3 regions of the Streptomyces sp. NBC_00075 genome follow, and region 2 is predicted to be linked to each of the others. Evidence: riboswitches for the same ligand, from Rfam matches in the RefSeq annotation. Region 2 holds a riboswitch; each other region holds the start of a gene.
What was found. A riboswitch is a leader RNA that binds a small molecule or an ion and turns the genes downstream of it on or off. The one in region 2 is predicted to bind S-adenosylmethionine.
Positions count from the first base shown of each region.

Region 1: another riboswitch for S-adenosylmethionine. It lies ahead of thrC (threonine synthase); the one in region 2 lies ahead of OG787_RS36810 (aminotransferase class V-fold PLP-dependent enzyme).
Region 3: another riboswitch for S-adenosylmethionine. It lies ahead of OG787_RS05070 (putative leader peptide); the one in region 2 lies ahead of OG787_RS36810 (aminotransferase class V-fold PLP-dependent enzyme).

Region 1 is NZ_CP108243.1:6,081,747-6,085,015, reverse strand. It holds gene OG787_RS26530 (MoaD/ThiS family protein) at 1-3, opposite strand, end outside; gene thrC (threonine synthase) at 100-1,398, opposite strand; SAM riboswitch class I at 1,417-1,563, opposite strand; gene OG787_RS26520 (glucosyl-3-phosphoglycerate synthase) at 1,724-2,668, shown strand; gene OG787_RS26515 (trehalose-6-phosphate synthase) at 2,770-3,269, shown strand, end outside.
Region 2 is NZ_CP108243.1:8,402,752-8,406,020, reverse strand. It holds gene OG787_RS36810 (aminotransferase class V-fold PLP-dependent enzyme) at 1-1,268, opposite strand, end outside; SAM riboswitch class IV at 1,309-1,426, opposite strand; gene trpD (anthranilate phosphoribosyltransferase) at 1,502-2,566, opposite strand; gene OG787_RS36800 (cytochrome bc complex cytochrome b subunit) at 2,709-3,269, opposite strand, start outside.
Region 3 is NZ_CP108243.1:1,133,026-1,136,294, forward strand. It holds gene OG787_RS05065 (AAA family ATPase) at 1-1,665, opposite strand, end outside; SAM riboswitch class IV at 1,980-2,093, shown strand; gene OG787_RS05070 (putative leader peptide) at 2,129-2,245, shown strand; gene OG787_RS05075 (ABC transporter substrate-binding protein) at 2,459-3,269, shown strand, end outside.

The sequences.
Region 1 (3,269 bases), 2.3 Mb from region 2:
CACGATGGAACCTCCGGTCAGGTGGAGCGCCCCGAAGGGGCGCGGGGAACTGCGCGACCAGCCCCCACAGGCCCGCAGACGAACAACGACCTCTACCTCTTAGGAAGCAAGCCCAGCTTCCCGGAACGACTCAAGACTGGGCCGAATCGTCGCAGTGAGCCCGGTGTCGGCCACAGCGTCCAACGTCTTGAGCCCGTCACCGGTGTTGAGCACGACGGTCGTGAGGGTCGGGTCCAGCAACCCATTCTCGATCAGCTTCTTCGCCACACCCACAGTCACCCCACCGGCGGTCTCCGCAAAGATCCCCTCGGTCCGCGCAAGCAGCCGAATCGCGTCGACGACCTGCTCGTCGTTGACGTCCTCGACAGCCCCACCCGTCCGCCGCGCGATATCCAGCACGTACGGCCCGTCCGCGGGATTCCCGATCGCCAGCGACTTCGCGATCGTGTTCGGCTTCTGCGGCAGTACGACGTCGTGCCCGGCCTTGTACGCCACGGACACCGGCGAGCACCCCTCCGCCTGCGCACCGAAGATCTTGTACGGCCTGTCCTCGACGAGCCCGAGCTTGATCAGCTCCTGGAGCCCCTTGTCGATCTTCGTGAGCTGCGACCCGGAGGCGATCGGGATCACCAGCTGGTCGGGCAGCCGCCAGCCGAGCTGCTCGCAGATCTCGTACGCCAGGGTCTTGCTGCCCTCCGCGTAGTACGGGCGCAGGTTGACGTTGACGAAGCCCCAGCCCTCGCCGGCCGGGTCCCCGATCAGCTCGGAGCAGAAGCGGTTCACGTCGTCGTAGTTGCCCTCGATGCCGACCAGCTCACCGCCGTACACCGCGGCCATGACGACCTTGCCCTGCTCCAGGTCGTGCGGGATGAACACGCAGGAGCGGAAGCCGGCGCGGGCGGCGGCGGCGCCGACGGCACCGGCCAGGTTGCCCGTGGAGGAGCAGGAGAGGGTGGTGAAGCCGAAGACCCGGGCGGCCTCGATGGCCTGGGCGACGACCCGGTCCTTGAAGGAGTGCGTCGGGTTGCCGGAGTCGTCCTTCACGAACAGCTTGCCGGCGTCGACGCCCAGCTCGCGGGCCAGGTTGTCGGCCTGGACGAGCTTGGTCCAGCCGGGGTTGATGTTGGGCTTGGTCGCCACGTCCGCGGGGACGGGCAGCAGCGGCGCGTAGCGCCAGATGTTCGCGGGTCCCGCTTCGATACGCTTGCGGAGTTCCTCGGTGTCGTACGAGGAGAAGTCGTAGGCGATCTCCAGCGGGCCGAAACACTCCTCGCAGGCGAAGACCGGGCCGAGCGGGACGCGGTGACCGCACTCACGGCAGGAAAGCGCGGTGGCGGGACCGAGGTCTACGGAGTCGTTGCTGGTCGTCGTGGTGCTCTCGACAGTTTGCGCAGCCATGGAGGCGGAGGCCCTTTCTCCTCATCTTCCTCATGGCGCATCTCGCCATGAGACGGATTTGGCACCTTCCCGAGCCGGCAGCCTCGCGCATGACATGCGACAAGACCGGCTGGAGGGTTGCCGGGGCTTCATCGGGCCGTATCCCTCTGCCCCTCTGGATGAGCGGTATGAAGTTGTGAGGTTGTGAACACCGACGACCTCGGACATGCGATGGTCATCCGCGTTGTTCAAGACTGTAACCGAAGGCTTGGATGGTGGTGGGAGCCGTCCGAACCGCGAGATGCGAATCACGCGCTTCCCATGAGAACGCAAGGGAGAGCCGCACGTGCTGGAGAACGTCGAGCGCTGGCTGAGCACGCGCTCCTGGTCCGTTGGTGACCGCCCGCTCAAGAAGCTGATCGCCGCGAAGCGTTCCTCGAACGCCACGGTGAGTGTCGTCCTGCCCGCGCTCAACGAAGAGGCGACGGTCGGTGAGATCGTCGCCGTCATCCGCCGCGACCTGATGCTGAAGGTCCCCCTCGTCGACGAGATCGTCGTCATCGACTCGGGCTCGACCGACCGCACCTCCGAGGTGGCCGCCGCCGCGGGCGCCCGGGTCGTCCACCGCGACGACATCCTGCCGCGCATCCCGGCGGTACCGGGCAAGGGCGAGGTGCTGTGGCGCTCGCTCCTGGTCACCAGCGGGGACATCGTCTGCTTCATCGACGCCGACCTGAAGGAGTTCTCGTCGGACTTCGTCTCCGGGATCGTGGGCCCGCTGCTCACCGACCCCGGCGTCGACCTCGTCAAGGCGATGTACGACCGCCCGCTGGGCCAGGCAGCAGGCCAGGGCGGACGCGTCACCGAACTGATGGCCCGCCCCCTCCTGAACATGCACTGGCCGCAGCTGGCCGGTTTCGTCCAGCCGCTCGGCGGTGAGTACGCGGCCCGCCGCTCGCTCCTCGAACAGCTCCCGTTCCCCGTCGGGTACGGCGTGGAGCTGGGCATGCTGATCGACGCCCTCCACCTGGTCGGCCTCGACGCGCTGGCCCAGGTCGACGTGGGCGTGCGCAAGCACCGCCACCAGGACGGTCAGGCCCTGGGCCGGATGTCCGCCGCGATCTACCGCACCGCCCAGCTCCGCCTGGCCCGAGGCCACCTCATCCGTCCCGCGATCACCCAGTTCGAACGCGGGGAGGACGGTTTCGAGCCACGTACGTACTCGGTGGACACGGAGGAACGCCCGCCGATGGCGGACATCGCGGAGTACGCGCGGAGGAAGGTCGCGTAAGGCCGGTGCAGGGCCACCGGAAGGCTCGCGGCGGGCTTGTATACGGCTGAGGCGTACGTGTGTACGTTTGATTGTTTCCGGGCCGGGCTAGGTTGAGGCGTATGGCTTCAACGCAGGGTGCACAGGACAGTCCGGGCGACTACCGGGTACTGGTCGCGTCCAACCGCGGCCCGGTCACGTACGAGGTCCGCGAGGACGGCTCGCTGCACGCCCGGCGCGGCGGTGGCGGGCTGGTCTCCGGCCTGTCGGCGATCGGCCCGGACGCGGATGCCCTGTGGGTCTGCTCGGCCCTCGGCGACGGCGACCGCGAGGCGGTACGGCGCGGCGAGGGCGAGCCGGGCGTGCGCATGCTCGCGATCCCGGCCGACGTCCACGCGGACGCGTACAACGGCATCGCCAACTCGGTGCTCTGGTTCGTGAACCACATGCTGTACCAGACCCCGCTGGAGCCGGTCTTCGACGCGGAGTTCCGGCGCCAGTGGGCGTCGTACGAGGCCTACAACCGCGCGTTCGCGGAGGCACTGGCGAAGGAGGCGGCCGAGGGCGCGTCGGTGGTGGTCCAGGACTACCACCTGTGCCTGGTCCCCGGGATGCTGCGCGC
Region 2 (3,269 bases):
GTACCGGCCCCGAAGCTGACCCGGATCGCGTTCAGCGACTTCTCGCCGGGCGCCGCCTCAGGCGCCCCGCACTCCCCCTGCGTCTGCGGGTCACTCCCCAGCAGCGTCCGCACCAGCGGATGCGCACAGAACAACCCGTCCCGCACCCCGATCCCGTACTCCGCCGACAGCGCCGCCGCGAAGTGCGAACTGTTCCACCCCTCGACGACGAACGAGATGACCCCGACACGCGGAGCATCGTCGCCGAACAGCGAGAGCACCCTGACCTCGGGCACCTCCGCCAGCCCCGCCCGCACGGTGTCGATCAGGTACTGCTCCCGGGCCACCAGCGAATCGAAGCCGGCCTCGGTGAGGGCCTTGCAGGCGGCGGCGATCGAGTAGGCGCCGATCACGTTCGGCGACCCCGCCTCGTGCCGCGCGGCGCTGTCGTGCCACTCCACGTCCACTCCCCCGTCCGCACGCCGCGTGACCTTACGGCTGGCGCCACCCCCGGCGAGGTACGGGTCGGCCGCGCGCAGCCAGTCGGCACGTCCGGCAAGGACACCCGAGCCGAAGGGCGCGTACAGCTTGTGCCCGGAGAAGGCGACCCAGTCGACGTCCAGGTCCTGAACGGAAACGGGGTGGTGCGGGGCGAGCTGGGCGGCGTCCAGGACGATCCGGGCGCCGTGCGCGTGGGCGACGGCGGCCAGCTCCCGTACGGGCCACAGCTCACCGGTGACGTTCGAGGCGCCGGTGACGCAGACGAGCGCCGGGCCCTGACCCTCTTCAATGGACGCAGTGCGGGCGGCGAGGGCCTCCTCCAGCGTGGCCACGGCCTGCTGCGGGGTGCGCGGGGCGTTGAGGTAGGTGACCTGGGCGTCCTTCCAGGGCAGCAGCGAGGCGTGGTGCTCGGTCTCGAAGACGAAGACCTGGCAGCCGTCGGGGAGGGCGGCGGCGAGCAGGTTGAGGGAGTCGGTGGTGGACCGGGTGAAGATCAGCTGGTCGTCGGCCCGGCAGTCCAGGAACTCCGTGACCGTCCGGCGGGCGTTCTCGAAGAGGTCCGTCGACAGCTGGGAGAGATAGCCGGCCCCCCGGTGCACGCTGCCGTAGTAGGGCGCGTACGCCGCCACGTCGTCCCAGACCCGCTGGAGCGCGGGCGCGCTGGCCGCGTAGTCGAGCGCCGCGTAGGTGACCTCGCCGCCGGTGACGAGCGGGACGGTGACATCACGGCCGAGAACGGGCAGCGGTGCACAAGTGGTCTGGGCGATGGCAACGGTGGAGACAGACACGACGAACTCCTCGACGACCAGGACCCCTGGTTTCGTGAGGGATCCGCGCTTGCCGTGAGCCTTGCTGCTCACGGCCTGGTCTTCATCCCGGGGCACCCCGCCACGGACGGAGGGTTGCCGGACAGTCGGCCGGGGCCTCATGACTGTCACTCATGACCTGGTGCAGAAAATACGTGAAGTGATCGACGCCCCGCAACCCGTGTCCGGATCGCGGGACGCCCATCGGCACGGAACTACTTGTTGCTGGCCGCCACCCAGCGCTCCAGCGTCCGCTTGGCCGCACCCGAGTCGATCGACTCGGCGGCCTTCTCCATACCGGCCCGGAGCTGCTCGGCGAGCGGTCCCCCCGTCGGGTCCAAGGCCACGAGCGCCGCCGCCGAGTTCAGCAGTACGGCATCACGTACAGGCCCGGTCTCACCGTCCAGCAGGCGCAGCGCGACCTCCGCGTTGTGCCCGGGGTCGCCGCCGCGCAGCGCCTCCACCGGCACCAGTTCGAGTCCGGCGTCGCGCGGGTCGAAGGTCTCCTCGGTGACCTTGCCGTCCCGGACGATCCAGACATGGGAGGTGGCCGTGGTCGTCAGCTCGTCGAGGCCGTCGTCACCGCGGAAGACGAGGGAGGAGTTGCCTCTCTCGGCGAAGACACCGGCGACGATCGGCGCCATCAGCGGGTCGGCGACACCCACCGCCTGGGCCTTGACCTTCGCCGGGTTGGTCAGCGGACCGAGGGCGTTGAACACCGTACGGATGCCCAACTGGCCGCGGGCGGCGCCCGCGTGACGCAGCGCCGGGTGGAACTTGATGGCGAAGCAGAAGGTGATGCCGGCCTCCTCGGCCACCTCGGCGACCCGCTGCGGGGTCAGGTCGAGGTTGACGCCGAGCTTGCCCAGGACGTCCGAGGAGCCCGACGCCGACGAGGCCGCCCGGTTGCCGTGCTTGACGACCTTGGCGCCGGTGCCGGCCACGACGAGCGAGGACATCGTGGAGATGTTCACCGTCTTCGCGCCGTCGCCGCCCGTGCCGACGATGTCGACGGTCCGCCCGGACACCTCGATGACGTTCGCGTGCTCGTACATCGCCCGGACCAGGCCGGTGATCTCCTCCACCGTCTCGCCCTTGGCCCGCAGCGCCACCACGAACCCGGCGATCTGCGCGTCGGTCGCCTCGCCCCGCATGATCTGGTCCATCGCCCAGGCCGTGGCGTCGGCGCTCTGGTCCCGGCCGTACAGCAGGGCGTTCAGCACCTCGGGCCAGGAACGGCCCGCCGCGGTGTCGCCTCCTGCGGGGGTCACAGCGCTCATAAGGCCGCTCCAGGGTGTCGTACGAGAGGAGAACTCTCGACAGTCAGAAAGTGTGCTCCCACCCTATCCAGCCAGGAGCACGGCGAAGGGCCCCGTCCGGTGATCGGACGGGGCCCTTCGACTGTGTGGCGAAGCGAGGGGATCAGTGGTGGCCGTGGCCGCTCGTGATCTCCTTGTACTCCTCGGCGGTCGGCTTGGCGATCTGGCCGTCCTCGCCGTAGTACGACTTGCTGAGCTTGGCCCGCAGCTTCTCCGGGCCCTTCACCTTGCGCTCGACACCGTTCTCGTCGACCGTCGCGCCGATCGCGGCCGGCTCGTACTGCTCGTGAGCCGTGAGCGTGTGCAGGGCCTCCTGGCTGAGCGGCTCGTGCACCTCGATGAACTCACCGTGCGGCAGGCGCTTGATGATGCCCGACTCGCGGCCGTGCAGCACCTTGTCCTTGTCGCGGCGCTGGAGGCCGAGGCAGATCCGCTTGGTGGCGATGAACGCGAGGACCGGGGCGACGAAGAACGCGATGCGTACGAACCAGGTGATCGCGTTGATCGACAGATGGAAGTGGGTGGCCCAGAGGTCGTTCCCACCACCGATCAGCAGCACCATGTACCAGGTGATCCACGCGACACCGAAGGCCGTACGGGTCGGCGCGTTGCGCGGGCGGTCCAGGATGTGGTGCTCGCTCTTGTCGCCGGTGACCCAGGACTC
Region 3 (3,269 bases), 7.3 Mb from region 2:
CCGGATCAGTCCCCAGCTGTCCGGGCCGGCGTCGGCGCCGCCGGCCAGGGCGAGCGCCTCCTCCAGGGCCGCGTCGGCGGCGACCGGTTCGCCGGCCAGGGACAGCACCCGGGCGAGGGTGGCGAGGGCCCCGATCCTGGTGTCCGTGTCACCGACCGACCGCCCCTGCCGGGCGGCGCGCCGGGCATGCCGGGCCGCGTCCGCCAACTCCCCGCACAGCAGCCCCCGTACGGCCGCCCAGTAGTGCAGCCAGGCCTCCGCCTCCGGGTCGCCGGCCGCGTCCCGCAGGCCCTCCTCGATCAGGTCACGGGTGCCCTCCAGCGCCTGCCCGGCATTGCGCAGCAGGATCACCCGGGCCCGGGCCCGCCGCCGCGCGGAGCCCGACCCGGCGAGGACGGTTCGGGCCGCCCGGGCGGCCTCCTCCGACAGCCCGCCGTCGCAGGCGTATTCGGCGGCGGCGAGCAGCCGGTCGGCGCGCTCCTCGGGGCGGTCGGCGGGAGTACGCAGGGCGGCGAGCCCGGCGAGTTCGAAGGCGGCGTCGGGGGTGCCGTCGCGGCGTACGGCCTCGGCCGCCGACATCAGTGTGCGGGCGGTGGTCTCGTCCTCGTACGGGTGGGCGAGGGCAAGATGGCGGGCCTGTTCCACGGGCTCGGTGGCGGCGCGGGCCAGGAGGGCGTGCGCCTCGCGGCGCCCGTGTTCCGGTGCGTCGGCGTAGACGGCGGCCCGGAGCAGCGGATGCCGGAACCGTACGGTGCCGTGGGCGTCGGCCTCCGCGACGCCGATGCGTTCGGCCGCCGCGAGATCGGCGGCGGGGTCGGGGAGTCCGGCGGCGCGCAGGAGGGTGAGGGTGGCATGGGCGGCGGCGCTCGTGACGAGGAGGGTGTGCTGAGCCGGCTGCGGCAACGAGCGTGTCCGGTCGAGGAGTCGGTCGCGGAGTCTTCGGGGTACGGGCAGTGGCCGGCCGAAGGGCACCGGGTCGCGCGGGGCGGCTCGCGCCAACTCCTGTGCGTACGACGGGTTTCCGGCGGCGGTGTCCTGGATCGCCCGCAGGACGCCCGGCGGTGGTTCGGCGCCGACGGTGGTGCGCACGAGGTGGGCCACCTCGTCGTCGCCGAGCGGTGGCACGGGGAGTTCGACGGTGTCCGGCGGGCAGCAGCGCAGCCGTTCGGGCTGCTCGCCCTCGGCCACCCGCTCGGTGGCCACCATCCGGATGCCGAGGCCCTCGACCCGGCGTACGGCGAAGGCGAGGACCTCGGCGGTCGGCTCGTCGAGCCACTGGAGACCGTCGACGACCAGCAGGACAGGGCCTGCGGCGGCGAGGGCGCGCAGCACTTCGAGGACGGCGACACGCACCGCGAGAAGGCTCCGGCCGTCGGTGGGTTCGCGGCCGAGGAGCAGGGCCGCCCGCAGTGCCGCCCGGGGTTCGGACGGCAGTGCCTCCAGGCAGCCCTCCGGCACCCGGGCGAACAGGTCGACGAGACCGCCGAACGGGAGCCGGACGTCCTCCGGGGCGGGCGAGCAGTACAGCACTGTTCCCGGCGCGGACGTCATGAGGGCGGCCACGAGCGTGGACCTGCCGATGCCCTCGGGGCCGTGGAGGAGCACTCCGTGACGCTCCGTCAAAACCGCCCGGGCGGTGTCGAGCAGCTCGCGTCGACCGCTCACCGGCGGTACACCCGTGGCGGTCGCCCACGCCCGGCCCCGGAGCCGGGGGCGGGGCCGTCGGCTCGTCGGGGGCGGGGCGCGGGGCACTGGATCATGTGCTCATGACAGCCCTGGTGGATTCGGCTTGTCAATGCGGTCACCGCGGCGGTGCCGTCGGCAACAGCGGCTCGGTCGCCTGGAGTTCCGCCTCGCGCGGGGCACGGAGGAGGTTCGTCCCCCGCGCTGTCCCGGCACGTGAGACGGACCGCCTTCCCGCGCAGGATGCCCCTTTCCGGCATTGACGTACGACAAGACCGCTCCGTACGATCGCGTCCGGCATTGAGTGTCAGCGTCAAGCCCTGGCTCGCTGACCGGCAACCCTCCCGCGCGGTGGGGTGCTCCAGGTGAAAGCCCGGCGGGATCACCGACGATTCCCGCAAGCGCGTGGCCCCTCGACCGGGGCCGGAGATCAGGGAGGACCGGTATGCGGCACAGCGGTGACCTGCCTGCCTCCTTCGCCGACGCCACGCCCTTCTCCCGGCTCTCGCGCCGACGCCACATCGATCTGAAGCGCTCCACCAGCTGCCTCTGTCGATCCTGACGAGCCCGGCCCGCGCCGGTTGACGTCCGTCACCGGCCGGCGCCTCTGCGCGCTTTCCCCCTGCCACCGCTCCCGGTGTCGCCTCCCCCTGACCACATGTCTGTACAGCGCTCCCCCGCGGCCGGTGTCGAGCCGGCCGGGGCCGCACACCCATGCACGGCCGTGCCTCGCACGGCACCCCGTGCCTGGTGATACGAGTAGGAGAAACCCTCCGTGACAGCACTCCCGGATTCCAGACTCTCCCGTCGGGCGCCCCTGGCCGCCCTGCTGACCGCCAGTGTTCTGCTGACCGCCTGCGGGTCGGGCGGTGACGACACCAGCGGCGGAAGCGGCCGGCCGAAGTCCGGGGGCACCCTGACCTTCGCGGTGGGTTCCGACGCCGGCTGCGTGGACCCGCAGCAGTCCGGCAGCAACGAAAGCATCTACTCGGTACGCCAGACCGTGGACTCCCTCACCGACCAGGACCCCGAGACCGGCAAGATCGTGCCGTGGCTCGCCAAGAACTGGGACATCAACGCCGACGCGACACAGTTCACGTTCCATCTGCGGTCGGGCGTCACCTTCAGCGACGGGTCGAAGCTGACCGCGCAGGTCGTCAAGGACAACTTCGACGCGGTGCCGAAGCTCGGCGCGCTGGGCAGTCTCCCCCAGGGTTATCTGAGCAGCGTCGAGAGCACCACCGTGGTGGACCCGCTCACCGTCAAGGTCACCTTCAAGGAGCCCAACGCCCAGTTCCTGCAAGCGACTTCGACCCACTCGCTGGGCATCGAGTCGTCGGCGAGCGTGAAGAGGTCCCCGCAGCAGAAGTGCAGCGAGGGCGCGATCGGGTCCGGGCCGTTCGTGCTGAAGCAGTATGTGCAGAACCAGTCGATCACCCTGGTCAAGCGCACCGGGTACGACTGGGGCTCCGCGCTGTGGTCCAAGAAGGGCGAGGCCTATCTGGACAAGCTGGTGTTCAAGGTCGTGCCCGAGGCGGGGGTGCGGGCCGGCAGTCTCCAGTCCGGGCAGGTGGACGCGATCAGCA